Regions from separate parts of the Scytonema hankhaensis NUACC26 genome, predicted to be linked through region 1. Evidence: a T-box and tRNA genes for the amino acid it is inferred to sense, from the RefSeq annotation. Region 1 holds a T-box; the other holds one or more tRNA genes.

The links. A T-box is a leader RNA that pairs with one kind of tRNA and senses whether it is charged. The one in region 1 lies ahead of ileS (isoleucine--tRNA ligase), so its partner is inferred to be a tRNA-Ile.
Region 2: it has a tRNA-Ile gene. The T-box ahead of ileS (isoleucine--tRNA ligase) is inferred to sense a tRNA for this amino acid. The anticodon was not compared.

Annotation. Positions count from the first base shown of each region.
Region 1 covers NZ_BAACAP010000148.1:13,677-17,093, forward strand. Annotated here, with positions in the region: gene ACKTT2_RS10330 (ScyD/ScyE family protein) at 1-371, shown strand, start outside; gene ACKTT2_RS10335 (SMP-30/gluconolactonase/LRE family protein) at 499-792, shown strand; gene ACKTT2_RS10340 (hypothetical protein) at 1,403-1,534, shown strand; T-box leader at 1,614-1,913, shown strand; gene ileS (isoleucine--tRNA ligase) at 2,010-3,417, shown strand, end outside.
Region 2 covers NZ_BAACAP010000234.1:13,652-17,068, reverse strand. Annotated here, with positions in the region: gene ACKTT2_RS36755 (slipin family protein) at 1-1,479, opposite strand, end outside; tRNA gene ACKTT2_RS36750 (tRNA-Ile) at 1,965-2,040, opposite strand; tRNA gene ACKTT2_RS36745 (tRNA-Gly) at 2,049-2,120, opposite strand; gene ACKTT2_RS36740 (hypothetical protein) at 2,297-2,899, opposite strand; gene ACKTT2_RS36735 (GNAT family N-acetyltransferase) at 3,189-3,417, shown strand, end outside.

The DNA.
Region 1 (3,417 bases):
TCGTCGATCTCGCCTCTGATAAGTCTGGCGGTTTTTATGTTCTGGAATATGATGCGGATGGCATCTTGACGGGTAGTGATGCAGGTGCCCTGATCTATTTGTCCCCAGATGGTAAAACTCGCACCACAATCACGGATGAACTAGTTTCTCCAACGGGTCTAACAATCGGTGCGGATGGCGACCTTTACATTTCTAACAAAGGCTTTATTGCCGGACAGGGAGAGGTACTCCGGTTGAGTTTACAGCAGAATACACCCTTCTCCAATCAATCGCTGCTCGATCGAGCTACGACAACTGGTGCGCTCGAACCTTGGAGTGGATTGTCGCAAGCGAATCTGCTTAACGACACAAGCGTATTTAATTACGCCTAAAATCTAAGGAGCGATCTCGATCCAAACGCGAACACGATCGGTCAAAATCCATTAAGTTGAATCTCTAACAAGACTCACTGCTAAAGTTTTTGTGCAAGCAACGGAGAATCGTTTTTGGAGATGTCTAGTGCCAAATCCTTATTCTCCGATGCAGACTTCAAAGATAAAAGAACGTAACCTGGTGGTCTGGTCTTTTGTCATGCACCTAAAGGCAGGTAATGTGTACGGTGCAGCACCCGAGGCAGTTTTCATTTTTGCTCCCGATGGAACGCTTCTGGGGACTATTGAAACGGGTGTACGAACAGGCAATTTAGCTTGGGGAGAAGATGGTCACAGCCTCTTTATTACAGTTAACACAGCCATCTATCGCATTCGCTTGACTGCCACAGGCGAGGGATATTCACGGAATGACAATCGTTAGAACGATGATTAACCCTTACTTTCTTTGGGGTAGTAGTTGGCATCATTGCTCATCGTAAGGGCTGGGAGAGCGCGCGGCTCTGACTCACACGTGGGTGAAAGATTTTCATGGTAGTGAATTCAACACTACGTAGTTTTTGCGTAAAAATCCGTTGGTACGTAGGTTGGGTTGAGGAACGAAACCCAACATTTACAGGCATTCGTTGAATTTCTCCACGGCGATCCCAATCCACAAAATTCTCGCATAATGACACACAGCAGCGCGATAAGCGAAGCTTAACGCCTAAAGGCGTATCGCAAATGCCCAAGTATGAATCCAAATCGTTTGAAATTAGAGGGTCTTACTCCTATCCCGCTCGCAGATTACTGAATTAATTGAACCGCAAAGACGCAAAGAGCAAGGGAGTAAGAGAAGAAGATCGGTAATCTTATGGCGGAAAGGAGTAATTTCTTCGTTGAGCTTACTCCACTTCTTCTTCTTTATAGATTGGCTGTGTTAATTGGTCTTTTGGTAGAGAATTTATTTAAGCGATCGCGTTAACCTACACATAAGAAAAATCGTTAATATATTTCAAGTAGAAAAGGTCATTTTTTTGGGGAAGGCATGAATAATGGAAGTTTCAAACGCATTAATGAATAAAATTTTAAGCTACTTGCTGCAACAAGCGGATGAAGGGGATACAGAGGCGGAAGAACTGCTTGATGAGTTGAATGAGTTGGTTAACCTGCAACGAAAACAGTAAAATGTCTATTGCGGCAAGATTTCTGGCGAGCAGGTCATGCCCACATCGGCGTTGTTATGCTATCATGTATCAGCTATAAATAAAAGCAATGAAGGGAACGAGTAATTTCTAAGTCGGTGCTGAGCGAGTCAGGGACGGTGCGAGCCTGAACACACGGTAGAAATGAAAATCCTCCCCGAGCTGCTCTCCGAAAAAAGCATTTCCACAGGAAGCCAAAAACTTCAGTTTTAGTCTCCCTTAGTGGAAGCTATGAGTAGATAGAGCCGTGTTCTGCACGTTACAGCAGAGCGCTCTTCCCATCAGGGAGTAGCGATAAAGTCCAGAATTGCGAGATTCTGGGAAAGTTGGGTGGTACCGCGCTCACCTAAGCGTCCCAATGCATAGGTATGAGGTGTTTGTGTTGTTTTACCTCATTGAAAGGGATAGGAATGTCAAACATTGAGTTTGTCAAATGAAGAGTGAGTGCGGTTAAGTTATGTTTAGAGAAGTTCAACAATCAGTTTGCTTCCCGAATCTAGAGCGAGAAGTTCTTGACTTTTGGAAAACGCGAAACATATTTCGGAAGTCAGTCGATAAAGAAGCTCCTGAAGGGAATTTTGTCTTTTATGAAGGTCCTCCAACTGCTAATGGTAAGCCTGGAGTACATCACGTTATATCCCGTGCTTATAAAGACTTGTTCCCCCGCTATAAAACCATGCAAGGGTATAGAGTCCAACGTAAAGGGGGATGGGATACTCATGGCTTACCTGTCGAGCTTGGTGTGGAAAAGAAGTTAGGCTTTACCAAAAAATCAGATATTGAAGCGTTCGGTATTGCTAAATTCAATCAACTATGCAAGCAATCGGTGTTTGAGTACATCCAGGATTGGAATGCCATGAGCGATCGCATTGGCTACTGGTTGAACTTAGAAAATCCTTACATCACCTATGAAAACAGCTACATTGAGTCCTGCTGGTGGTTGATGAAATCCTTATGGGAGCGAAATCTTCTCTTTGAAGATTACCGCGCCACTTGGCACTGTCCTCGCAACAATACCAGCCTCTCAGACCATGAGGTAGCGCAAGGATATCGAGAGAATGTAGAAGACCCCTCCGTATATCCCAAATTCCCAGCAGACCTGACTCAACTTGTGGAACGTAACATTGTTGAATCTGGAGAACGTCCCGTCTATATCTTGGCTTGGACAACAACTCCGTGGACACTGGCTGCAAATGTTGCTCTTGCAGTCAGAGATGATGCTACCTATGGTTTGTTTGAAGCAGCAACAAGCGATAAGCCGGGTACGGCTTGCGCCAAGGGCGATCGCGATCCAGATAAAAAAGACCTCTATATTCTGGCTTGTCAACGCGCCAATGATGTTTTTGGTGAAAACAATTACCAAACGCTGAAAACTTTTTCAGGAAAAGAACTCCTTAACCTGCAATACAGCCCGATCTTACGCGGTCGGATTCCAGAAGGGGAAGACCTCTCTCAAGGTTTCCGAGTCATTTTAGACGAACAAGTCACCATTGACGATGGAACAGGCGTTCTCCACGTTGCTACTGCATATGGCGACCTCGATCTCGGACGCAAGCACAACCTCCCCATGCTTTTCTCTGTGGATCTACTAGGTAAAGTGTATCCTGATGTGAAATTGCTCGATGTACCTACGGGTGAAAGCCCTTATACTGGAACATTCTTTAAAGATGCAGATGAGCAAATTGCCACAGATTTGTTAGAAAGGGGCTTGCTCTACCGCAAAACGACCATCCGACACACCTATCCCTTCAACTACCGGGATGGAACGCCACTCATCAACTATGCCAAAAAAAGCTGGTACATCCGTACAACAGCAGTCAAAGACAAGCTCATTGAGAACAATCACAAGATTGTATGGCATCCTG
Region 2 (3,417 bases), on a different contig from region 1:
GCCATTGACTTGAATTTTCTCAATCTTTTCGGCAATTCTTTCGAGCACTTCTAACTCCTTGAGACGCAACGCAACGGGATTATCTTCCATGACCTTAGCAGTATTCAACATACTGCGAGTTGCAGCAGTTTCTTCACGACGACGGACTCCGTTTGCTTGGGCTGCTTTTTCTGCTTCCACAACCTTGCTCAGAATCGTCTTAATCTCACCAGGAAGAATAATATCTTTTACCCCAACTGAATCGACTTCAATTCCATAGTCAGCAGTTTTGGAGCGAATGTATTCGGAGACACTGCTATCAATTGCGCCTTTATCCTCCAACAATGCATCTAGAGTTCTTTCCCCAACAGCACCACGCAAAGCAAACTGTAGTTCTTTGTATAGGTAAGTGGTAATATCTGATAAACCATTCTTGGCTCTAAGTGGGTCGAGAATGCGGTAGCCAGCAGTTAAGTTTAAACGCAAAGGGACTTTATCTTTAGAAAGAATGTCTTGACCGGATACTTCAAGTGTTGAGTAACGAAGGTCAAAGATTTCTGTTTGCAAAGAACGCCCAAACAGCCACCATGCATGCATTCCTGCTTGGAGTTGTGATTGATACTCTTGATTGATGTAGAGTAACCCCAGGTGTTGTGTTGGTACTTCGCGAATATGCAAAGAATTGCGGCTCAAAGCTAGAGTTTCAGGTTTACCGGAAACTAACTCAGCCACCAAACGAGAAGGTAACTTAGCATCAGTGCTGATGTCGATCGTCTCCACCTCAACACCTTTCCAAAACAATTTGCGATCGCATGGCGGTAGGATGGAAATAACTTTCCCTTGATATCTCACAATTGCGACTTGATAAGTCAGCGATTGTACGACTTCACAATACGCTGCAACAAAGTCAGGATGTTTTTCAATCAATACATCTTCGAGGGGAAAGCTAGGATTAGGTACAATCCGGCTGAGCGTTCGGAGTGAAACATCTTTGTCTTGCGACCAAAAAGCGTACTCTCCTGGTTCTAGGGGTCGGACAAAGTTATTTTGTACGTACAGCAAACCAATTTCAGACTCTGAAATTTGAAACTTTTTCAGTCCGTTCAAAGCAATTCCGCGTACTTGCTGTACGAATTCTGTTGGTAATTCCAAGCTTTCTTCCAAGTTGAAGACATGGGATTCTACCTCAATAAAACCGCGCCAAAAAGCCCGTAGTTGATTGGGTGCAATGCTCATCCAATTTTGACCCAAGCGTACTAAAGCTGCTTGGTTGTAAGCTGTTCGCACGACTATGAGATGTTGTTGTAACTCGGAGCCACGATCTCTCAACAAAAGTTCGAGGTTCTCAATCTTGGCTTCTGGTTGGTTGAGGTCATAGGTTTTGACTTGCCAATGGCGTCCGATATAAGTGTAAGTACCGGGCTGTAAAATTTTCTTGAAATCACTTCTGTGATATAAAATTCCGATTTCGTTAGGTTTGATATAAAATGTTTTCCACATAATACAGTGACCAGTGACCAGTAACCAGTGACCAGTGATTAATTGAAACTCTACAAGTGTGGGTGTTTGCAGTTCAGTTGCGGGCAAATTGCGTCTCTAAAATTGGATTAAGAGGGCAAAACACTACTCTGGTTATTACCAGTTGTAGCGATCGCTCTTAGCGCAAGCTGTACCCAGCTTATCGCCATATTGCTATAATTCCTCTTACAAGGAAAAATAGCACTCAGATTTGCCGTTGCATTTGCCAATTCCAGAATTCTCGTAGAGAAAATGGATATGACAAACGCTCGAACAAACTCAAATTAAGGAGAAGACAATTGCACAGGCTTCTTCACTGTGGCGATTGAACATCACTGAGTAACGTCCAACCGCGAGCACCCACATTGCAGAGTTTGCATAACAACGGAGTCGAACCGTCTTGGGATTTCTCCCATACCATGTAAAGCTACCGTGACAGGGTAGTGTCTTTTGACCCGGACTTTCTTTGGTGGAAAGTGCAGGAATCGAACCTGCAACCAATCGATTATGAGTCGATCGCTCTATCCAATGAGCTCACTTTCAAAGAGGGGAGTTTGATGTAGGATTTTAACCTACGTCCGACCGATGGCTTCGGTTGCTCTAACCAACTGAGCTAATCAAACGGTTTAGCAATGCATTGCAAGAACGGTATACGCTCAATCCATAGGTTGGCGCACCAGTCGGGTATGTAGAACCCGAACCACAGTTTTGCTGATGTATTACTATACTACTTAATGTAGCACATAAAATATTAAATGGTAGTGGGTAATTACTGAAAAATTGCTTAAATTTCTTTTAGTCAAGCGTTTTGTACCATCCAAACTAAAATCCCAAGAAGTTGGTCTATCGGTGGTAAAGAATAATCGGTAAGATCGATTGTAACAATTTTCCCTTCTAACTTAAGAAATCGCCACTGAGTACCGCTTGTAATACTGCCATAAATAGTATTAGTAGGATTTTCTTTTAACTCATTAAACCTTTGAGCGGCTATCATTTCTGCAACACACTGACCTATTCCCAACTTTAAATCGGCTTGTTTTGCTTCAACAATAATAACTCTAGGAGCTTCAATCTCTAACAATTCCGGCGAACGACTAATGAGAAAGTCACATCTACCATTTAGACTAACTGAAGCGTCTACATCAAAATTATCACCAGAGAATAAACTAATTTGACGCTTAAGAATCTTACGCACTTCTAAAAGCACGGGACTTATAATTAATTCTGAATGAGCTTTTTCACTTCCAGTTGCGATCGCTAAGGGTAAACTTTCTTCTAAAAATTCAGTTAAAGTTGAAGGTTCACATGGTGATATTTGAGGAAAAAAACGCACTCCCTCAACTGTGGAGATTCCAAAAGCAGATTTAACTTTTCCTATAGAATCAAATTGACTGTAAGGCATAGTGTATATTCTTTGGCTCCACTATTTAATTTTAACGGCATAGCCGTACTTACTACAGTACTTCATTTTTTTCACAAATCAGATAAGACTGCTATAAAAGGTTTTCCTTTTTTTCAGTGTAATTGCGGTTCTCGATAATTTGAAGCTCGTGAAAAGCTAAGAGAAACGTGCAGTTTGTCATAGGTATATTTTAATGTCCTCATCTGGAAAACTACCTCTTGAATCCCATACTCCACCCCCAGGGTACTCATTCCGGAGAGGTACTGTTAGAGAAATACTATTGCGAAGCTTGAAAACTCTATTTTGCACGCTTCTTGTTCTATCTATTTTGGCGATTGCGATCGGTATCCGAGCAATGCTAGAAACAGCTTTGGAGAAACTACAAGTTTATTATCGAGCCTACATATACGAGATGGGAAATTTACCAAATAATTTCCTACAGGATTGGCAACAAATTTTCTCGATACTAAGCTCAATCGATCTATCTATTTTTGTGGGAATTGGACTGGCAATTGGAA